Regions from separate parts of the Citrobacter sp. Igbk 17 genome, predicted to be linked through region 1. Evidence: riboswitches for the same ligand, from Rfam matches in the RefSeq annotation. Region 1 holds a riboswitch; each other region holds the start of a gene.
What was found. A riboswitch is a leader RNA that binds a small molecule or an ion and turns the genes downstream of it on or off. The one in region 1 is predicted to bind thiamine pyrophosphate.

Region 1 (7,784 bases):
ACTGAACTAAACATCACCACTTCACGTGCGGAATTATCCGCATACTCCCGCGCCAGCGCAAACAACTGCGGCATCGCGGTATTGGCCAGCGAGGCCAGCAACACACCGCAGGTGATCAACGTGAGATAGTGACGATTAAAGGCAAACAGCAGCGCGTTGCCAATTGCCATCAGGCAGCAAAACATGATCAGCTTGCGCCGATCGCCCTGGCTGTCGGAGCGTTTTGCAAGCCCGAGACTAACCACAATCCCGGCAATCGCATTGACGGTATAAAACAACCCAACCCAGAATGGCTGCGCCCCGACTTCACGGCTCAGGAACAGACTCAGCGTGGGTGCCTGCAATGCCCCCGCCACGCCCATCATAAAAGCGACCAGCATAAATGCCGCGTAAACGCCGTTGAGGCGCCGTCCCATGGTCATAATCCAGAGCATTGTTATCCCTATTGGCTGGGCTGATACGAAAAAAGCCAGCAGATAATACCTGCTGGCGCGGCGATTAACACCAATACTCAGTCACACATGATGTCTGCAATTCCCAATTCAGGAGTCAGGCTGTCACCTCCCACTGCATCAGATCTTCGAGCATCTTTAAGCGCTGCGGTGCGCTCAGGCAAGCCAACCAGGACGATTTCTCTGTCGCGGTAAAGTACTTCATATAGAACTGACGCATAGATGACCCCTTCGTTGTCTCATCGCTTCATCGAAATCTATTATTGGCCTAATATAGGGATAATAAAATTGCTGAGTTTTTTGCAGGAGTTCCCCTTTTATGTCTTCAGGTCGTTTGCAACAACAGTTCATCCGTCTGTGGCAATGCTGTGATGGCAAAACGCAAGACACGACACTGAACGAACTGGCGGAGCTGCTTAGCTGCTCGCGCCGCCATATGCGAACCCTGCTTAATACCATGCAGGAACGTGGCTGGTTAACCTGGGAAGCGGAGGTCGGTCGGGGTAAACGCTCTCGCCTGACATTCCTCTATACCGGGCTGGCGCTCCAGCAGCAGCGGGCAGAAGACCTGCTGGAACAGGATCGCATCGATCAGTTGGTACAGCTGGTCGGTGACAAAACCGCCGTACGACAGATGCTGGTTTCCCACCTCGGCCGCAGCTTTCGCCAGGGGCGGCACATCATGCGCGTCCTGTATTATCGACCGATGCGCAACCTGCTGCCCGGTACGGCATTACGTCGTTCCGAAACCCATATCGCCCGGCAAATCTTCAGCGCCTTAACCCGTGTAAATGAGGAAAATGGGGAACTGGAAGCGGATATTGCCCATCACTGGCAGCAGATATCACCTTTACACTGGCGATTCTTTCTACGCCCGGGGATCCATTTTCACCACGGCCGTGAACTGGAAATGGACGATGTGATCGCCTCACTGACCCGCATTAATACGTTGCCGCTGTACTCGCATATTTCGCATATCGTCTCCCCCACGGCCTGGACGCTGGATATCCATCTGTCCCAGCCCGACCGCTGGCTTCCCTGGTTATTGGGGCAAGTCCCCGCCATGATCCTGCCGCGAGAATGGGAAACGTTGAATAACTTCTCCAGCCACCCGATTGGGACTGGCCCGTATGCGGTGATACGTAATACCAATAACCAACTGAAGATTCACGCATTTGATGACTATTTTGGCTACCGGGCGCTGATCGACGAAGTGAATGTTTGGGTGTTACCTGACATCGGTGAAGAACCTGGCGGCGGGTTGACGCTAAAAGGTCCCACGGAGGATGAAAAGGCGATCGAGAGCCGCCTCGAAGAAGGCTGCTACTACCTGCTGTTTGATACGCGTACCCGCCGCGGCGCTAATCAGGAGGTCCGCGAGTGGGCTAGCCGCGTACTCTCGCCAACCCATTTAATCTGTCACGCCGACGAACAGTATCAGCGACTGTGGTTCCCCGCCTATGGTTTACTCCCCCGCTGGCACCACGCCAAACCCGGCCATGGTGAAAAGCCAGCCGGGCTGGAAACCCTGACGCTCACTTACTATCGCGATCATATCGAACACCGGATTATCGCGCAGATCATGAAAACGTTGCTGGCGCAGCATCAGGTGCAACTGAATATTCAGGAGATCGACTACGATCAATGGCATGCAGGTGAAATAGTCAGCGATATCTGGCTAAACAGCGCCAACTTTACCCTACCGCTGGACTTCTCCTTATTCGCGCACCTCTGCGAAGTCCCGCTGCTGCAAAACTGTATCTCGCGTGACTGGGAAAACGATGCGGCCCGCTGGCGAACCGGTGAAATGAGTCTGGCTGCGTGGTGCCAACAGCTACTCGCCACTAAAGCCATTGTGCCATTGATCCACCACTGGTTGATCATTCAGGGACAGCGCAGTATGCGCGGGTTACGCATGAACACCCTCGGCTGGTTTGATTTTAAATCAGCGTGGTTTGCACCACCGGATCCTTAGATCCGGCTCTTGATTGCTGCCCGGCAACAAAATCACTACACTAACGCCGTTCTCAACGGGGTGCTAAATAAAAACATACACAAAATCATTCGATCTGCGTATGGGCTGAGAGATACCCGTCGAACCTGATCCGGATAATGCCGGCGAAGGGATTTGAGGCTGTAGCTCAAGTCCTTTGCCACCTAACTCGTCATACTTCAAGTTGCAGATGCGTTGGCTTTATTACTCGGCCCATCCATGGGCCTCGCCCTTTCAGGGCCGCTGCAAGCAGCGTTCAAATCTGCTCCCGGCAGGTTTGTCGCTCACCCCAGTCACGTACTACCTGTACGCTCCTGGGGATGCGCTGCGTCGCCGCCTTCCTGCAACTCGAATTATTTAGAGTTTTACTTTATGAGGTGCAAAGTGTTTAAAAAATGTCTTCCGCTTGTACTGCTGTGCGCGGCGCCTGCCTTCGCTAAACCTGTACTGACCGTCTATACCTACGACTCGTTCGCTGCTGACTGGGGCCCGGGCCCGACAATCAAAAAAGCCTTTGAAGCTGACTGCAACTGCGAGCTGAAACTGGTCGCGTTAGAGGATGGCGTATCGTTGCTGAACCGCCTGCGTATGGAAGGAAAAAACAGCAAAGCTGACGTCGTACTGGGACTGGACAACAACCTTCTGGCAGCCGCGACGCAAACCGGGCTGTTCGCTAAAAGCAACGTGCCGGAGAATGCAGTCAGTGTGCCAGGCGGCTGGAAAAACGACACTTTTGTCCCGTTTGATTACGGTTATTTCGCCTTTGTTTATGATAAAAAAAAGCTGAAAAACCCGCCGAAGAGCCTGAAGGAACTGGTGGAGAGCGACCAGAAATGGCGCGTAATCTACCAGGATCCGCGTACCAGCACGCCGGGGCTGGGGCTGCTGCTGTGGATGCAAAAAGTCTATGGTGATAAAGCGCCGGAGGCATGGCAGAAACTGGCAGCCAAAACCGTCACCGTCACCAAAGGCTGGAGTGAAGCCTACGGCCTGTTCCTGAAGGGTGAAAGCGACCTGGTGTTGAGTTACACCACCTCTCCGGCCTATCACATCATCGAAGAAAAAAAGGGTAACTACGCCGCCGCTAACTTTAGCGAAGGTCACTATCTGCAGGTGGAAGTTGCCGCACGTACCGCAGCCAGCAAGCAACCGGAGTTGGCGGAAAAATTCCTGAAATTTATGGTATCTCCAGCATTCCAGAATGCGATCCCAACGGGCAACTGGATGTATCCGGTGACGCAGGTCACCCTGCCGCCAGGATTTGAGCAACTGGAAAAACCGGTCAACGCACTGGAATTTACCCCGCAGCAAGTTGCTGCCCAGCGTCAGACATGGATTAGCGAATGGCAACGCGCCGTCAGCCGTTAATTCCCGGCTGGCTGATCCCAGGGCTTTCAGCAGCCACATTGATGGTGGCTGTCGCGCTGGCCGCATTTCTGGCGCTGTGGTTTAACGCACCGCAGGGAGAATGGGTATCGCTCTGGCAGGACAGCTACCTGTGGCATGTAGTGCGCTTTTCTTTCTGGCAGGCATTTTTGTCCGCAGCGTTGTCCGTTATCCCGGCGATTTTTCTCGCCAGAGCGCTCTATCGCCGGCGCTTTCCCGGACGCCTGGCCCTGTTGCGCCTGTGCGCGATGACGCTGATCTTGCCGGTGCTGGTCGCCGTATTCGGCATCCTTAGCGTATATGGTCGTCAGGGCTGGCTGGCCTCGCTCTGGCACACATTCGGGCTGGAGTGGACGTTTTCGCCATACGGCTTACAGGGTATTCTGCTGGCGCATGTCTTTTTCAACCTGCCGATGGCGAGTCGTTTGCTGCTGCAATCGCTGGAGAACATCCCCGGCGAGCAACGCCAGCTCGCGGCGCAGTTAGGGATGCGCGGCTGGCATTTCTTCCGTTTTGTTGAATGGCCGTGGCTGCGTCGTCAGATCCTCCCCGTAGCAGCACTTATCTTTATGCTGTGTTTCGCCAGCTTCGCCACCGTGCTGTCGCTCGGCGGCGGACCGCAGGCAACCACTATTGAGCTGGCTATCTATCAGGCACTGAGCTTTGATTACGATCCCGCGCGGGCGGCTATGCTGGCCCTGATCCAGATGGTTTGCTGTTTAGCGCTGGTACTGCTCAGCCAACGGCTGAGTCGCGCCATCGCACCCGGTAATACGCTGGTACAAGGCTGGCGCGATCCCGACGATCGTCTACACAGCCGACTGGCTGACATAATTCTGATTGCTCTCGCGCTGTTGCTGTTGCTTCCACCGTTGCTGGCGGTGATTGTCGATGGCTTAAACCGCAATTTACTGGATGTGCTTACGCAACCAGTGCTGTGGCAAGCACTGGAGACGTCACTGCGTATCGCGCTGGCGGCAGGCATATTGTGCGTCATTCTGACGATGATGCTGCTGTGGAGTAGCCGCGAACTGCGCGCCCGGCAGCAGGTATTGGCAGGTCAGGCGCTGGAACTGAGCGGCATGATGATGCTCGCCATGCCGGGTATCGTACTGGCTACCGGGTTCTTTTTGTTGCTCAATAACAGCATTGGGTTACCGGAATCGGCTGACGCCATCGTGATTTTCACTAATGCACTAATGGCGATCCCTTACGCACTGAAGGTGCTGGAAAACCCGATGCGCGATGTAACCGCACGCTACAGTATGTTGTGTCAGTCTTTGGGTATTGAAGGATGGTCACGGCTGAAAGTGGTTGAACTACGCGCCCTGAAGCGTCCGCTGGCGCAGGCGATGGCCTTTGCTTGTGTCCTGTCGATTGGTGATTTTGGCGTCGTCGCCCTGTTCGGCAATGAAGATTTCCGCACCCTGCCGTTTTATTTGTATCAACAGATTGGATCTTACCGCAGTCAGGATGGCGCGGTTACGGCGTTATTGCTGCTGATCCTGTGTTTTACGCTGTTTACCGTTATTGAGAAATTGCCGGGACGAAATGTTAAAACTGATTGATATTACATGGCTTTATCACCACTTACCCATGCGTTTCACATTATCGGTAGCGCGCGGTGAGCAAGTCGCGGTGCTCGGGCCAAGCGGCGCCGGGAAAAGCACGCTATTGAATCTGATTGCCGGATTTCTGACGCCTGCCAGCGGCATAATGATGATTGAAGGCGAAGATCACACCGCCACACCGCCCTCTCGTCGTCCTGTTTCCATGCTGTTTCAGGAAAACAACCTGTTCAGCCATCTGAACGTACAGCAAAATATCGGCCTGGGTCTGAATCCGGGATTAAAACTGAACGCGTCTCAGCGTGAGAAACTACAGCACATCGCCCAACAAATGGGTCTTGATAACCTGCTGGACAGGCTCCCCGGCGAGCTTTCCGGCGGACAAAGGCAACGTGTAGCACTGGCACGTTGTCTGGTTCGCGAACAACCCGTTTTACTGCTTGATGAGCCGTTTTCTGCACTCGATCCGGCATTGCGCCAGGAGATGTTATCGCTGGTTGCCGAGGTCTGTCGTGACAAACAACTGACGATGCTGATGGTCTCCCATAGCGTTGAAGATGCGGCACGCATTGCGCCACGTTCAATTGTGGTCGCTGATGGGCGCATTGCATGGCAAGGCAAAACGGACGATCTGTTAAGCGGCAACGCCAGCGCTTCGGCGCTATTGGGCATTAAAGCATAATGCGTTGCCGGATGACGGCGTGAACGCCTTATCCGGCCTACAGGTCGCACATTATGTAGGCCGGATAAGGCGAAGCCGCCATCCGGCAAAGGAATCGTCAGTAACCCACCACTTTGCGCAAAATATCGAGATACACCGGCATCAGTGGATGACGCAATAACGCCACCAGCGCGACGACGCCAATCCCAAGCGTCAGCGGCGCCAGATACAGCAGGCGGCCACGCGGCAAATATGCGGTTAAACGATCGACAGCGGCTTTGCCACTGCGCCACAGTCGCCAGCACAGCCAGCCACCCACCCACAGCAGCAATGCAGTCGCCAGCAACAGCCATTTGAAATCTCCGCTCTGCATATCGGAAGGAATATCGATTGCCGCGCCCGCCAGAATACCCGGCAGGAAATAGAACGGTGGCCACAGCACACAGCCGATGATATTGGGAACGATGAATTTGGCGACGGGCAGATCCAGCATTCCCGCCACCATCGGTACCAGTGGACGTGTCGGGCCAACAAAACGCCCTACCAAAATAGTAAACATGCTGTGCTGATGTAGCGCGTGTTCGGTCTTGTCCAGCAACGCTTTGTTCTTTTTCATGAAGGACCAACGGTGCAACGGTTTTTTAAAGCGCCAGCCCAGCCAGAAAGAGATCCAGTCCCCCAACAAGCAACCGACGATGCCCGCAAGCCAGGCATGCCAGAAATTCAGTTCACCACTGCCAATTAAGGCGCCCAACCCCGCCATCATCACGGTGCCAGGTAGAATCAGGCCAACCAGCGCCAGAGACTCTAAAAAAGCCACCAGAAGCACAGCTATCAAAGAGTACATGGCGGACTGGAGAATAAAGTGTTCCAGCAATGCTTGCATAATGTGTCCGTCAGATTTACGAAGCAGGGATTCTGCTAACCCTTCTCAACTTCGTCAAGCCATCAATTGTCTGAATAGATTGCGAGTTATGACAACTTTCAGGACACATCATTCACTTTTTATTCACATCCAGCGCGAAACTCACTCGGACTGGCACCGGTGCATTTTTTGAAAACGCGGGAGAAATAAAGTTGGTCGTCAAAGCCAACATTGCGACCCACCGTGGCAATAGGCATACGTGTGGTACTCAGCAGTAACTTGGCCTGGCTGATACGCTGATCCTCGCGCCAGCTTAATACGCTGATGCCCAATTGCTGACGGAACAGATGTGACAGCCGGGACGGTGACAGGCAGACATGCTGCGCAACGCTGGCAATATCAAAATTACTGTCCGCCAGATGATCGCTGATGTACTGGCAGGCATCGCGCACGCGGTTATCCATCGGCGGATGCAGCGATTCGTTAATCGCGTCCATGCGTCTGAGCAATAATTGCTCCAGCAGGTTTATCGCCAGCAGTTCGGAATAGCGCCCTTCCCCCTGTCCGGCATTAATGATCTGTCCAAACAGTTCGTTAAAATGCGGCTGGTGCGCTTCGTCCGGGCGGAAAAAACCGGTCTGGGCAAAGATTGCCGGCCAGGCCAGCCACTCCTGCCAATAGGCACGCGGTCGGAAGTAGACCCACTGGTGATACCACTCGCTGGCATCAGGATGGCGTCCGTAATGGTGAATTTCGCCGGGTGGGAACAGCAAAATATCACCAGGTCGACAGACAAACTGCTTACCCTGATTATTGATGACCCCTTCACCTCGGATGGTGAGGTTCAGGATATAACCTT
Region 2 (7,784 bases), on a different contig from region 1:
GTTTCTTACCGCAAATGCTGGGCTATAGCGATATCTCACCGACTAATATTCCCTTGCTGATCACAGCCGGAAGCTCCGCGCTGTTGGGCGTCTTTGCGTTCTTCTTACCGGATACGCCGCCAAAAAGTACCGGCAAAATGGATTTCAAAGTCATGCTGGGTCTGGATGCGCTGATCCTGCTGCGTGATAAGAACTTCCTGGTCTTTTTCTTCTGCTCTTTTCTGTTTGCCATGCCGCTGGCGTTCTATTACATCTTCGCCAACGGCTACCTGACAGAAGTTGGGATGAAAAATGCGACCGGCTGGATGACGCTGGGTCAGTTCTCTGAAATTTTCTTTATGCTGGCACTGCCGTTCTTCACCAAACGCTTTGGCATTAAAAAGGTATTGTTGCTTGGTCTTATCACTGCCGCGATCCGTTACGGATTTTTTGTTTACGGCGGCGCGGAAGAATATTTCACCTACGCCCTGCTATTTCTCGGCATTCTGCTACATGGCGTTAGCTACGATTTCTACTACGTTACGGCCTACATCTATGTCGATAAAAAAGCGCCTGTGCACATGCGCACCGCGGCGCAGGGGTTAATCACTCTCTGCTGTCAGGGATTCGGCAGCCTGCTCGGCTACCGCCTGGGTGGGGTGATGATGGAAAAAATGTTTGCTTATAAAGAGCCGGTTGATGGCCTCACCTTTAACTGGGCTGGCATGTGGGGATTTGGCGCGATCATGATCGCCGTTATCGCCGTGCTGTTTATGATTTTCTTTCGCGAGTCAGACAAAGAAATCACCGCCATTAAGGTGGACGACCGCGATATCGCATTGCAACAAGGGGAAGTTAAATGAAAGCAGAACGTATTCTCGGTGCTCTTTATGGGCAGGCGTTAGGGGATGCGATGGGTATGCCGTCGGAACTGTGGCCAAGAACCCGCGTTAAGGCACACTTTGGTTGGATCGACCGCTTTTTACCGGGCCCTGAAGAAAATAATGCAGCGTGTTACTTTAATCAGGCTGAGTTTACTGATGACACCTCCATGGCACTGTGTCTGGCTGATGCTCTGTTAGAGAGCGATGGAGAAATTGTTCCGGACGTTATTGGCCGCAATATCCTCGCCTGGGCTGAGCGTTTTGATGCTTTCAATAAAAACGTGCTGGGGCCCACCTCAAAGATTGCACTCAACGCCATCCGCGACGGTAAGTCTGTTGCTGAGCTGGAAAACAACGGTGTCACCAATGGGGCGGCTATGCGTGTGTCGCCGTTGGGATGCCTGCTACCGACAGGGAATCTTGATGCGTTTATTGACGACATCGCGCTGGCCTCTAGTCCGACACATAAGTCGGATTTAGCGATTGCGGGCGCGGTGGTCATCGCCTGGGCGGTGTCTCGTGCTATCGACGCAAGGACATGGCCTGAGATTGTCGGGGCACTTCCCGCGATTGCCCTCCACGCTCAGCAAAAACGGATCACTACGTTTAGCGCATCGCTTGCAGCCCGCCTCGAACTGGCATTGAAAATCGTTCGCGAGGCCAACGGTGCGGAATCTGCCAGCGAGCAGCTGTATCAGGTGATTGGCGCCGGGACCAGCACCATCGAATCCGTGCCCTGCGCCATCGCGATGGTCGAACTGGCACAAACCGATCCTAACCGCTGTGCAGTACTGTGTGCGAACCTCGGCGGCGACACTGACACCATCGGGGCAATGGCAACCGCTATTTGTGGTGCGCTACACGGCGTAAGCGCGATTAATCCGACGTTAAAACAGGAACTGGATGCGGTGAATAAGCTCGATTTCACCCGCTATGCCAGTGCGCTAGTGCGACTGCGCGAGCAACGGGAGGCGCTATGAGTGCTACGCGTCTGCAAATGCTTCTCCCACAGTTGCACAGCCAGCAACCGGTAACGGTAGTCGGTGCGGCGGTTATTGATGTGATTGCCGATGCGTATGCACTTCCCTGGCGCGGCTGTGATATTGAGCTTAAGCAGCAGGGCGTGAACGTGGGCGGTTGTGCGCTCAACATTGCCGTCGCTCTGAAGCGTCTGGGCATCGAGGCCAGTAATGCTTTACCGCTGGGTCAGGGCGTGTGGGCCGATATAATCCGCAACCGTATGGCGAAAGAAGGATTGCACAGCCTGATCGACAATGCTGAGGGCGATAACGGCTGGTGTCTGGCACTGGTCGAGCCGGACGGTGAACGCACATTTATGTCATTTAGCGGCGTCGAAAATCAGTGGAATGCTGACTGGCTGGCACAGCTGAATATCCCGCACGAGAGTTACGTCTACCTTTCCGGCTATCAGTTGGCCTCACCCTGTGGTGAATTGCTGGTACGGTGGCTGGAGAGTCTTACGACGGCTACACCATTCATCGATTTTGGTCCGCGAATTGGTGATATTCCCGATGCTCTGATGGCGCGGATCATGGCCTGTCGTCCGCTGGTGTCACTTAATCGTCAGGAGGCAGAAATTGCCGCCGAGCGGTTTGCATTGAGTCAGGATGTGGAAGGTTTTGGCACAGAATGGGTGCAGCGTTTCACCGCACCGGTAGTAGTACGTCACGATAAAGACGGCGCGTGGTATTTCAGCGCTCAGACATCCGGTTGCGTGCCCGCCTTTCCGACCTCAGTCGTTGATACCATCGGTGCGGGAGACAGTCACGCAGGCGGTATGCTGGCTGGGCTGGCATCGGGCTGGTCGCTGGGCGATGCCGTCCTGCTTGGCAATGCGGTAGCATCCTGGGTGGTGGGTCACCGCGGCGGCGACTGCGCCCCCTCACGCGAGGCGTTACTCCTCGCACACAAAGACGTATAGGTCGCTTCGACAGTAACTGATACTGTATTCAATAGGCCGTTGCTGCTGATCAAGCGCTACCTGCTTGATCACCAGTACCGGCACTTTGCTGTCCATCTGAATATGTGACTGGAACTCTGCGTCCGGCATCCGCGCACTGACGCGTGAGCGTGTACGCTGTGGAAAGATATGCTGGCTGCGTAAATACTCGTACAGTGAAACGCCAATGGCATCCACGTCATGGATAAGATGGGCGGGTACCCATGATTCTTCAATAGACACAGCATCTTCATCAACATAGCGAATGCGCTTAAGCAGGAAGACCTCACTGCCGACAGCAATGGCCAACTGCTGAGCCACCTCTTCCGGGCAGGGCACCACGCGTTTATTCACCCACAGCGTATCCGGCTTTTTACCGCGCAACACCACCTGTTGTGAAAAACCGCGCGCTTCTTTGAGCGAATACTCGAAGATGTTATTGATTTGCGTCCCGTAGCCACGCGCACGCGTCACCACCCCCTCTTCTTCCAGCGCCTGCATCGCTTTTCGCACCGTAATGCGTGAAACGCCAGTCAACTGGCTGAGGTCGCGCTCGCCAGGCAGGATATTACCATGCTCCAGGATCCCACTGCGCACAGCGTTCTTAACCGTTTGAGCGAATTTCATATACAGCGGCGTGTTGTCCGCCGCTGAAATACGTTCATTCAGTTGCGCGATAAGCTGGGTATGCGCTTGTTCCATTTATCTTTTTCCTGGCAGCCGTTTCTGCAGCCAGTATACCCATTACCACCACGCGTGGAAATGATGGACCGGACCGATTCCTTCGCCAACTTCCAGCGTGTCGGCCTGCGCCAGCGCCGCAGAGAGCCACGACTTAGCTTCCTGTACCGTATCAGCCCAGTTAACATGACGTGGACGCAGCGCCGCCAGCGCCGCCGACAGCGTACAACCTGTTCCGTGCGTATTTTTGGTTGCCACTCTTGGCGCGGTGAAGCGCTGTTCGCCATCACGGGTAAAGAGCCAGTCAGGGCTTTGCTCATCATCCAGATGCCCCCCTTTCATTAATACCGCCTCACAGCCCAGCGCACGCAGCGCACGCCCCTGTTCTAACATTTCCTGCTCCGTTCGGGCATGCGATGCACCGAGCAACGCCGCCGCCTCCGGCAGATTAGGGGTAATAATCGACACTTGCGGTAACAGACGGGTACGCAGCGTTTCAACCGCAGAGGAAGACAACAGCGGATCGCCGCTTTTTGCCAGCATTACCGTATCCAGTACGACGTTTTGTACCCGGTGACGCTGTAAACGTTCGGCAACGGCTTCGACAATATCGGTTTCTGCCAGCATGCCGATTTTGGTGGTATCGATGCGCACATCGCTGAACACAGAGTCCAGTTGCGCCGCCACAAAATCGGGTTCAATCCGGTATACCGACTGTACTCCGCGCGTATTTTGCGCCACCAGTGCCGTGATGACTGAACAGCCATAAGCGCCGAGTGCCGAAAATGTTTTTAAGTCGGCCTGAATTCCTGCGCCACCGCTCGGATCGGTTCCGGCAATGGTTAAGGCGTTAATCCGTTTCATGCGTGCTCCTGGGGGTTCAGATTATAGAGGGCGTCGAGAAATGCCGGGACAAAACTGCCCGGTCCGGTCGATTGTTGCGTGGCAATTTGTCCGGCCTGTTTCATCCAGCTACAGGCGGAAGCGACGTTATCAAGCCGGTCACCGGGCAGTGCGCAACTGGCGGCGACTACCGCTGACAGTGCGCATCCGGTGCCCACTACCCGCGTCATCAGCGGATCGCCACCATGAATACCCACCGTCCGCTGACCATCAGTGACATAATCCACTTCCCCGGTAACCGCGACGATGGCTCCGACCTGACGAGCCAGCGCCTTCGCTGCGGGAAGCGCAGCCAATGCGGTGTCGGTGGTATCCACCCCACGCCCACCGGCGTTCATCCCAGCCAGGGCGAGTATTTCTGACGCGTTGCCACGAATCGCAGCCGGGCGCAGCGCAAGTATGTCCAGACAAAAGCGACGACGAAAATCCAGTGCGCCAACGGCAACAGGATCCAGCGTCCAGGGGGTTTTCGCCTGCTGCGCCTGCTCAACGGCGGCACGCATTGCCGTTGCTCGCGCCTGAGTCAGTGTCCCAACATTAATGAGTAGCGCCTGGGCAATAGCTGCAAACTGGCTGGCTTCCTCAGGTTCAATCACCATCGCAGGGGATGCCCCTAAAGCCAGTAGCGTATTGGCGGTAAAACTCTGCACAACGTCATTAGTCATACAGTGTGTCAGTGGGGAAAGCGTTCTAAATTGCTGTAAGGTGTGAGCCGCAAGGGTACGGCTGTGCAGGTCAGGCTGCATGGTTCAACTCCTGCCCGCGTGAAGAAGGGACACGAGCAGTGTCAGACTTCCCTACGCTGGCATTATCCAGATCAGGTGGTACGGGTATTTCTCAGCCTTCACCAGAAGGGCACCCCGAGTCGTTGAAACACAAATATGATATTCAGGTTTCGGCAACAGGATACTGCCTGCGATTAACGATGTAAATTGGTGCGGAACAGGCTTTGGCGGTGAAACCGCTGGGTCACGGTTGCCGGATTTCTGCACTTTCATTTACACTTTTTACGAAATGACTGGAGTAATCACAAAATAGTGCTTGTCAGATGTCCTGTTAGCCAGGAATCATACAGGGCTAATTTTGATGACCCGAACAGGTAGAGAGGATGGGTATGAAGAAGAAAATGTTGCTGGGTGCACTACTGCTCGCAAGCAGTGCGGTCTGGGCCGCGCCGGCTGCAACCGCAGCCCCCACAGGTATTGATAAATATGAGTTGAGCAGTTTCATTGCCGACTTTACCCATTTCAAGCCCGGTGACAAGGTTCCACCACTGTATCTCACCGAAGAATACACCATTAAGCAATGGAATCTGCGCAACCTGCCCGCACCAACGGCAGGCACCCACTGGACCTATATGGGCGGCGCGTATGTGCTGGTCAACGATGCCGATGCTAAGATCATTAAAGCCTACGACGGCGAGATTTTTTATCACCGGTAAAAAAAACGCACCCAGTATGTTATTGGGTGCGTAAGCTTCATGCCGAACTTCTCTTTTTAGTTGTAATCTACAACGACTTTTACCCGACTCATTGTCTCCCCAGCGGTGACTTTGCCTGCATACGTTCTGGTACGAGCATAGATATTAATCGGCACTATATTCCCTGTCACAGCATCAGATTGATACAGGTTACTCCTGCCATACCCAATACTGGTCGAACCATTCATTGATAACTGAAATCCTACCGACCCTGCGCTATTTGCCGCTGTACCGTAGTCATTGGTCAGGGTCATCGAATCCTCCGCCAACGGACTCATCGGTTCAAAGTAAAATAACAGATTATCAGGTGTAAATTTTAGACTCCCGGCACCACTGGCCTGGCAGGTGAATTTTACCGGATGAAGTTCAAATGCTTTCTTATCCAGATCATTAATATTTATCACCCCCAGATCAATTTCCTGATTACCAAAATAGCAGGTTGTGATATCGACCATAATCGTGACATTTAGATTATAATTGAATTTTTTAAAACTACAGTTTTTCTCATTTCCCTGACAGTACTCAAGATTCAGCTCAGTAACGAGGGGGATCGTTGCACCAGGGGCGATAATCGTTGCCGCCCCAGGGTCTGATGCCTCAACAATGGAATAATTCAGTGCTAATCCTGCCATATTAAAAAAATCTGATAACGTATATTCTGCTTTATTTGCAACAGTACCTTTTTCCTCGTAACTAACGGAGAAAGAAACAATATAATATTTACTGCCGACCTTAAAAGCATATTTATTGCTATGCAGGAAGGCCATTGCCGCCTTCAACCATACTTGTTCCTGTGCACTACATTTCAGTACAGCAGCACCATCCAGGCCAGAAGCAAAAATACCACCAGTAAGCGTACCGGACATTGCATCGGGAGTGAAAGAATATGCGCCCATAATATTTTCTGAGGGAACAGAATTACATTTATCTGCCTGCGCCGCAAACGAGCAGAATGTTAATAGTGTTAAGAGTAACCATCTCATCATCATTATCCTTTTACTGGCAAGCGTATGTCTTACTTACATCAATTCCCTTACTGAAAGAGATTGTGCAGTAACGTCCTTGTTGTTTATCAATGGCAACTTTGATTTTTGCAGGTACATCATTGGTACGAATAAACAACATACTGCCCTGCCCAACCAGGCCAATATTTTCGCCCTGCTCGCTTTCCACTTCATAACCAAAGGTTAATGGGGAACCATCCGGACGCAGTGCTTTAAAATACCAAGGTTTGCGTTGGTCTGTATCAAAGCGTGCCTTGACCACAGCTCCGCGGTATGGCGCAACACTTTTACGGTTACCTTGTAACTCTGTTTCACTGTGCGAATTAGACACATCCAGGGTCAGCATATTCTCGCGATACGGTGTCATGCCATCATATACCACGGTGCCTTTGCTGTTTGTTACCCGATATTTTTGTCCATTGATATATGCGCCTTCAAGTCCAGGGGCCTCCACTATCGCAATAGTATCCGAGAGTGTATTTGCCAGATTAATCCCTCCAGACCACGCCACAATCCCGCCAGACAGGCTTCCGCTGCTCTGTTTATATTTTGACGATTGGCTATAACTCCCATTGACCGTTGCCACTGGTGCTCGCCATGTCAGATTTGCTCCGGCCGTTGTCTCGCTATCCTGGCGCTGGTGACTCAGGTTGACGCCATAATTGAATTGATCGCGATCGCCCGCTATACCAGTGATACCCGTATTATTTGACGCAAAACCATCATCATCAAACGTGGTCGAATTTGATAGATACATTTGTCGCCGTGGAGCAGATATACCATCTCCCCAATTAAACGGTATGGAAATAAAGATGTTGAAACGTTTATCTTCGTTATGATATTCATCATAAGTCTGGCTGGCCGACAGTGTATAGCTAATACGCTGCCAGCTA
Region 3 (7,784 bases), on a different contig from region 1:
AGTGAACATCGTCACTGGAATCTTTACGCCAGACACGCACCGCCCCCTGCTCGCCAACATAACCGCTGGCCGTGAACGGAGGAAGCTCGGAATGGCGACTACAGGCCGACAGCAACAGCACACCTGAAAGCCAGAGCGTATGACGCCAGATGGACAAAAGGGGCGAAACCGCCCCTTCGTTAAAACTGTTCACTGCCACGCGAATTACTTAACCGCGTCTTTCAGTGCTTTACCAGAAACAAATGCCGGTACGTTAGCTGCGGCGATTTTGATTTCTTTACCGGTCTGCGGGTTGCGGCCAGTGCGCTCAGCACGGTGGTTCACTTTGAAGGTACCGAAACCAACCAGTTGTACAGCATCGCCTTCTTTCAGAGACTCAGTAATAGCAGCCAGAGTGGATTCCAGAGCAGCTTTAGCCTGTGTTTTAGACAGTTCTGCTTTGTCTGCAATTACATCAATCAGTTGAGTCTTGTTCATAAGTTATCCTTACAATGTGTTTATCGCTTGCTAAGCATCGAGTGCGACGGAAATGCCAGAAAAGCACTCTCCTGCATACACGCACCGATAGCCACTTTTTTTCGCCCCCCAAATGTAGACCAGACGGGGGGCGGATGGGAAGCCTTCAGGCACGACAAATCAGGCGTTAAATCACGTTTTGTTGTGTCATTGCTGAAAATTTATACCAATATTGCTCTCGCCAGCCTCGCGCAGGTCTGCTCGCAGCCCTTTTATCAGCTCAATATCGCGTTCTTCACAGTCAGCCAAAAGTCGGAATATTTCCCACTGGATATCCCATTCTTGCTCAACGGCAGGGTTTTCTTTTAGCTCTTCATCGGTCATTTCGCGACCGGCCTGGGTCATTTCCAGCATCGCTACTGTGGTAATTGAAGCCTTACTGACTTCAATGGCGTGTTCCAGCGTTTCACCGCTAAGACGTGAATGCATCAGTTCGCTTAATGCCACGCAGGCATCAATCGCAGGATAAACACCATACAGATCGTAATCATCTGCCGACGGGATAGCCTCTTCAAACTTTTCCAGTTGGCTGTCGAAATTGATTTTGGCATCTTTAACCGTCAGCGCTTCCCAAATCAAATCCAGGATTCGACGATAAATCTGGCCATCGCCAAATTCAGTTTGCTTGCAAAACATCGCGTAGTTGGGATACATGCGCTCGCACAGGCAGGCCATAAACGTAACGTGCTGCCAGCTTTCCAGCTTCTCCAGACGCAAGTGAATCGGGTTTTGTAACATGATGAGTTCTCAAATACGGAAATTAGCGGCAGTTTACCCGATATGGGCCGTTTTTGCTGCAAGCCGCGTAAAAGCCGGGCGTTCAGATGCTACGGCATCCGCCCAGCGTGTTGGTTCTGGCAGACGATAGCCGTTCATACAGCGCTGCACCCACGCCAGGGCACTGTCCATGCTCACGCGGTGACCCGTAGAGATAAACAACGGATTACAGCGTGCTTTGCTGCGCCAGACCCAGGCCAACTGCTCGCCTTTATCCAGCAGCGGCGCTAATGCACCGGGTTCGGCGGCGAGAGGTTCAAACTTGCCGCACAGCCTTTTTTTCGCCACACCAATCGTCGGGACATCCACCAGCAGACCAAAATGACTGGCGACGCCCAGGCGGCGAGGATGAGAAATGCCGTGTCCATCGACAAACAGCAGGTCCGGCTTTTGTGACAGCTGTTGCCAGGCGGCCATCAGCGCGGGAGTTTCGCGAAAGGAGAGAAAGCCGGGAATATACGGCATGGTGGTAGCAATACGCGCCACTTTGTATTCAACCAGCTCCAGCGTGGGATATTTCAGCAGGACCATCGCAGCCCGCGTCACTTCACCGCCCTGCTCAAACCCGACATCCGCCCCACCAATCAGAACCGGCGGATCGTTCTTCAGACGATCCTCGCGGATCACTGAAGAGGCCAGTTCAAGCTGCTGCGCACGAAGCGACGCGAGATCCATATTGGTTCCTTAGCGGTGGTACTGCGCCGACAACCGATGTACCGCCTCTACGAAGACACCCGCATGTTCCGGCGGCACGTCCTGGTGAATACCGTGACCCAGGTTAAAGACATGACCTTCGCCCTGACCGAATCCAGCCAGAATCGTTGCCACTTCTTCTTCGATACGCGCCGGTGGCGCATACAACATCGACGGGTCCATATTGCCCTGCAGCGCCACCTTATGGCCTACGCGGCGACGCGCGTCAGCAATGTCAGTTGTCCAGTCAAGACCCAGCGCATCGCAGCCGGTTTCCGCCATCGCTTCCAACCACTGACCACCACCTTTGGTAAACAGCGTCACGGGGACACGGCGACCGTCGTTTTCACGTAGCAGCCCGTCGACAATTTTATGCATGTAATACAAAGAGAACTGCTGATAGTCGCGCCCGGTCAGCACGCCGCCCCAGGTATCGAAAATCATCACCGACTGCGCACCCGCTTTAATCTGCGCGTTAAGATACAGGGTGACGCTTTTCGCCAGCTTATCAAGCAACAGATGTAGCGCTTTTGGATCGGCATACATCATCTTTTTGATCACGGTAAACGCTTTGCTACTGCCACCTTCAACCATATAGGTCGCCAGCGTCCACGGGCTGCCGGAGAAGCCGATCAGCGGCACTTCACCTTTCAGCTCACGCCGAATGGTACGCACTGCGTTCATGACGTAGCCCAGCTCATCTTCCGGGTCTGGAACGGGCAGTTTTTCCACATCAGCCTTACTGGTGACAGGAGAGGTAAAACGTGGGCCTTCCCCGGCTTCAAAATAGAGCCCAAGCCCCATTGCATCCGGGATAGTCAGAATGTCCGAAAAGAGGATCGCTGCATCGAGCGGATAGCGGCGCAGCGGCTGCAGCGTCACTTCACAGGCCAGCTCGGCGTTTTTGCACAGCGCCATGAAGTCGCCCGCCTCGGCACGAGTGGCTTTGTACTCCGGCAAATAGCGGCCCGCCTGGCGCATCATCCATACCGGAGTCACATCAACGGGCTGGCGCAGCAGCGCACGCAGGTAACGATCGTTCTTCAGTTCGGTCATTTTTATCTTCCTTTTAGCGTCAGACCGTCAGTGTATCATTACTCGTTCTTTACTCGTACTCAGCCCGACACATCGCCACGGTATCTTCGATCAGCCGGCGCGCGACGGTACCCGGCGGCGGTAAGAGCGGTAAATCGTCGTAGCGATACCAATTCGCTTCCAGCAGCTCTTTCGGATCGATAACAATCTCACCACTATCATACTCTGCCATAAATGCGGTCATCAAAGATTGCGGGAACGGCCAGGGTTGGGAAGTGACATAGCGCAGGTTTTTCACCTTAATGCCGCTCTCTTCCATCACTTCACGCGCCACCGCCTGTTCTAAGGTTTCCCCAACTTCAACAAAACCCGCCAGCACGGTATGCACGCCATTACGATGGCGAACATGCTGAGCAAGCAGGATGGTGTCATCACGGCGAATAGCGACGATTATGCAGGGAGCAATTTGCGGGTAATAACGTTCACGGCAGTGGCTACAGAGCATCGCCCACTCTGTTTTACTCGGGTGCATGGGATGGCCGCAGTAGCCGCAGAATTTATGCGAGCGGTAGAATTCAGCCAGTTGCACGCCACGTCCGGCCAGTTGAAACAGACCCACATCCTGGTCGATAACCTGGCGCACTGAACCCATATCATGCCGACGCGGCTGCTGCACCAGCCAGACAGTATCCCCTTCCCATTCGCCTATTGGCAGGGCGCGCTGCCCGACTAAATCAAAACGGGTTGCGTCGCCGTAAGGTAGCTCGCCATGAGGTAACCACAACTTTTGCTCATGACTGACAATCCACCAGCCGCTATCTAATTTTTCAATTATACGATCCATATCTCTTGCGCAACCTTTGCTTCACAGGCATGTTGTTTACATTATCTTTACATTTACGGGTGAGCAGTTTTTTAACACCATCTTGCGGAGTCAATCATGCTAAACCAGCTGGAAAGCCTGACGGAACACGTCAGAGGAAGTAATAAACTGGTTGATCGCTGGCTACATGTACGTAAGCACCTGCTCGTGGCTTACTACAATCTGGTTGGCATTAAGCCTGGCAAAGAATCGTACATGCGACTCAATGAAAAAGCGCTGGATGATTTTTGTCAGAGCCTGGTCGATTACCTCTCCACCGGACACTTCAGTATTTATGAACGTATTCTCCATAAATTGGAAGGAAACGGGCAGCTTTTAAAAGCCACAAAAATTTGGCCACTGCTGGAAGCCAATACACAGCAGATCATGGACTACTATGATTCCAGTCTGGAAACGGCCATCGATCATGATAACTTCCTTGAATTTCAAAAAGTTTTATCGGATCTCGGCGAAGCACTGGAAGCACGATTCGTGCTGGAAGATAAGCTGATTATGCTGGTATTTGACGCCATGCACGACAGCGACGCGCTCAAACGTCATGCTTGAGATTTGCGGCATTAACGCGTAGTTTACATTCATTACCTCTTTACTGAGGTTACTTCTTGTCGGAGTGCTTATTTTCCACAACAGCATGAGTGGAAAAGGCTGAGACCGTTAATTCGGGATCCGCGGAACCTGATCAGGTTAAAACCTGCGAAGGGAACAAGAGTCAATCTGCAATAGCATCGCCCCCGGGCGAGCTTCTCTCTTGCTTCATCCGTCGTCTGACAAGCCATATCCTTACTTTTATTTGGAATGAGCTATGTCTGCCACTACTAAACCATCACGCCGCGAACAGCGCGCTCAAGCCCAACACTTTATCGATACCCTGGAAGGGACCGCCTTTCCTAACTCAAAACGCATCTATATCACCGGTTCGCAGCCGGATATCCGCATCCCGATGCGCGAAATTCAGCTTAGCCCAACGCTAACTGGCGGCACGAAAGACAATCCTCAATTTGAAGAGAATGAAGCCGTTCCGGTTTACGACACCTCCGGTCCGTATGGCGACCCTGACGTGGCAATTAACGTACAACAGGGTCTGGCAAAACTACGCCAGGCGTGGATTACGGCGCGCAATGATAGCGAAGAGTTAGATGACCGCAGCTCGGCTTACACTAAAGAGCGCCTGGCCGATGATGGCCTTGATGAACTGCGTTTTACGGGTCTGCTGACGCCAAAACGTGCCAAGGCTGGTAAGCGTGTGACCCAGCTACACTATGCTCGCCAGGGGATCGTTACCCCAGAGATGGAGTTTATCGCCATCCGCGAAAACATGGGCCGTGAGCGTATTCGCAGTGAAGTATTACGCCACCAGCATCCGGGGATGAACTTTGGTGCACGCCTGCCAGAAAACATCACGCCGGAATTCGTGCGTGACGAGGTCGCTGCCGGGCGTGCCATTATTCCAGCCAACATCAACCACCCGGAATCAGAACCGATGATTATCGGTCGTAATTTCCTGGTGAAGGTGAACGCCAACATCGGCAACTCGGCGGTGACCTCCTCCATTGAAGAGGAAGTGGAAAAACTAGTGTGGTCCACCCGCTGGGGCGCGGATACCGTGATGGACCTGTCGACCGGCCGCTATATCCATGAAACCCGCGAGTGGATCCTGCGTAACAGCCCGGTGCCAATTGGTACTGTACCGATTTACCAGGCACTGGAAAAGGTCAACGGGATCGCCGAAGATCTCACCTGGGAAGCCTTCCGCGATACGCTGCTAGAGCAGGCTGAACAGGGCGTTGACTATTTCACCATTCATGCAGGCGTACTGCTGCGCTATGTGCCGATGACCGCCAAGCGTTTGACCGGTATTGTCTCGCGCGGTGGTTCTATTATGGCGAAGTGGTGCCTCTCCCATCACAAAGAGAACTTTCTGTTTGAGCACTTCCGCGAGATCTGTGAAATCTGCGCCGCCTATGACGTTTCTCTGTCGCTGGGCGACGGCCTGCGTCCAGGCTCGATTCAGGATGCCAACGACGAAGCACAGTTCTCTGAGCTACATACGCTGGGTGAACTGACCAAAATAGCCTGGGAATATGACGTGCAGGTGATGATTGAAGGCCCAGGTCATGTGCCAATGCATATGATCCAGCGCAACATGACCGAAGAGCTGGAACACTGCCACGAAGCACCGTTCTATACCTTAGGGCCGCTAACCACCGATATTGCGCCAGGCTATGACCACTTCACGTCAGGCATTGGTGCGGCGATGATTGGCTGGTTTGGCTGTGCCATGCTCTGCTACGTAACGCCAAAAGAACACCTTGGTCTGCCCAATAAAGAAGATGTGAAACAGGGTCTTATCACCTATAAGATTGCCGCGCATGCTGCTGATTTGGCCAAAGGGCATCCGGGTGCGCAGATCCGTGATAACGCTATGTCAAAAGCACGTTTCGAATTCCGTTGGGAAGACCAGTTTAATCTGGCGCTCGACCCGTTCACTGCTCGCGCTTACCACGACGAAACCCTGCCGCAGGAGTCCGGGAAAGTAGCTCACTTCTGCTCCATGTGCGGGCCGAAGTTCTGTTCGATGAAAATCAGCCAGGAAGTGCGCGACTACGCCGCTGCACAGACGATTGAAGTCGGGATGGCGGATATGTCGGAGAACTTCCGCGCCAAAGGCGGTGAAATCTACCTCAAAAAAGAGGAGGCGTAATGTACCAGCCTGATTTTCCCTCCGTGCCATTCCGCCTCGGGCTTTACCCGGTCGTAGATAGCGTCGAGTGGATTGAGCGTCTGCTGGGGGCAGGCGTGCGTACTATCCAGTTGCGTATCAAAGACAAACATGATGAAGAGGTCGAAGAAGACGTTGTTGCCGCTATCGCGCTGGGGCGTCGTTATGATGCTCGCCTGTTTATCAACGATTACTGGCGACTGGCTGTTAAACACAACGCGTATGGGGTACATCTGGGGCAGGAAGACCTCGAAACCACCGACCTGAAAGCGATTCAGGCGGCGGGATTGCGCCTTGGTGTTTCGACTCACGATGATATGGAGATTGATGTGGCGCTGGCGGCTCGCCCTTCTTATATCGCGCTGGGTCATGTCTTCCCCACGCAAACCAAGCAGATGCCTTCCGCCCCACAGGGACTGGCACAACTGGCACATCATATTGAGCGGCTGGCTGATTACCCTACCGTCGCGATTGGTGGCATCAGCCTTGAGCGCGTGCCTGCGGTACTGGGTACCGGCGTCGGCAGCATTGCTGTCGTCAGCGCCATCACCCAGGCAACGGACTGGCACGATGCCACGACACAGTTGTTGGCGATTGCAGGAGCAGGCGATGAATGACCGCGACTTTATGCGCTATAGCCGGCAGATCCTGCTTGGCGATATCGCGATTGAAGGCCAGCAAAAGCTGATCGACAGCCATGTGCTGATTGTCGGGTTAGGTGGGCTAGGTTCGCCTGCCGCACTGTATCTGGCAGGTGCGGGCGTCGGCAAGCTGACGCTGGTCGACGATGACGATATTCATCTGAGTAATCTGCAGCGCCAGATCCTGTTTACCACGGATGATATCGCCCGCGCCAAATCACAAGTCGCACAGCAGCGGCTTACCCGCCTCAACCCGGATATCGACGTGGTAGCGCTCCAGCAACGCCTGCAAGGTGATGCGCTCAGACATGCTGTAGCACGTGCCGACGTGGTGCTCGACTGTACTGACAACATGGCAACCCGCCAGCAGATTAACGCCGCCTGCGTGGCGCTCAATACACCACTCATTACCGCCAGTGCCGTCGGTTTCGGCGGCCAATTAATGGTGCTGACTCCGCCCTGGGAACAGGGGTGTTACCGCTGCCTGTGGCCGGATGATGCGGAGCCAGAGCGCAACTGC

Region 2: another riboswitch for thiamine pyrophosphate. It lies ahead of thiM (hydroxyethylthiazole kinase); the one in region 1 lies ahead of thiB (thiamine ABC transporter substrate binding subunit).
Region 3: another riboswitch for thiamine pyrophosphate. It lies ahead of thiC (phosphomethylpyrimidine synthase ThiC); the one in region 1 lies ahead of thiB (thiamine ABC transporter substrate binding subunit).

What each region holds. Positions count from the first base shown of each region.
Region 1 covers NZ_JANEWI010000026.1:58,586-66,369, reverse strand. Annotated here, with positions in the region: gene NNO08_RS15755 (sugar efflux transporter) at 1-434, opposite strand, end outside; gene sgrT (glucose uptake inhibitor SgrT) at 550-672, opposite strand; gene sgrR (HTH-type transcriptional regulator SgrR) at 772-2,427, shown strand; TPP riboswitch at 2,474-2,597, shown strand; gene thiB (thiamine ABC transporter substrate binding subunit) at 2,830-3,813, shown strand; gene thiP (thiamine/thiamine pyrophosphate ABC transporter permease ThiP) at 3,789-5,399, shown strand; gene thiQ (thiamine ABC transporter ATP-binding protein ThiQ) at 5,383-6,081, shown strand; gene NNO08_RS15725 (DedA family protein) at 6,179-6,946, opposite strand; gene araC (arabinose operon transcriptional regulator AraC) at 7,066-7,784, opposite strand, start outside.
Region 2 covers NZ_JANEWI010000048.1:3,113-10,896, reverse strand. Annotated here, with positions in the region: gene NNO08_RS20730 (nucleoside permease) at 1-842, shown strand, start outside; gene NNO08_RS20725 (ADP-ribosylglycohydrolase family protein) at 839-1,843, shown strand; gene NNO08_RS20720 (PfkB family carbohydrate kinase) at 1,840-2,805, shown strand; gene NNO08_RS20715 (GntR family transcriptional regulator) at 2,779-3,525, opposite strand; gene thiD (bifunctional hydroxymethylpyrimidine kinase/phosphomethylpyrimidine kinase) at 3,568-4,368, opposite strand; gene thiM (hydroxyethylthiazole kinase) at 4,365-5,153, opposite strand; TPP riboswitch at 5,185-5,280, opposite strand; gene NNO08_RS20700 (RcnB family protein) at 5,516-5,848, shown strand; gene NNO08_RS20695 (fimbrial protein) at 5,905-6,870, opposite strand; gene NNO08_RS20690 (fimbrial biogenesis outer membrane usher protein) at 6,884-7,784, opposite strand, start outside.
Region 3 covers NZ_JANEWI010000047.1:17,280-25,063, reverse strand. Annotated here, with positions in the region: gene NNO08_RS20650 (DUF1481 domain-containing protein) at 1-193, opposite strand, end outside; gene hupA (nucleoid-associated protein HU-alpha) at 205-477, opposite strand; gene NNO08_RS20640 (YjaG family protein) at 664-1,254, opposite strand; gene nfi (deoxyribonuclease V) at 1,288-1,968, opposite strand; gene hemE (uroporphyrinogen decarboxylase) at 1,978-3,042, opposite strand; gene nudC (NAD(+) diphosphatase) at 3,092-3,865, opposite strand; gene rsd (sigma D regulator) at 3,962-4,450, shown strand; TPP riboswitch at 4,501-4,623, shown strand; gene thiC (phosphomethylpyrimidine synthase ThiC) at 4,707-6,605, shown strand; gene thiE (thiamine phosphate synthase) at 6,605-7,240, shown strand; gene thiF (thiazole biosynthesis adenylyltransferase ThiF) at 7,233-7,784, shown strand, end outside.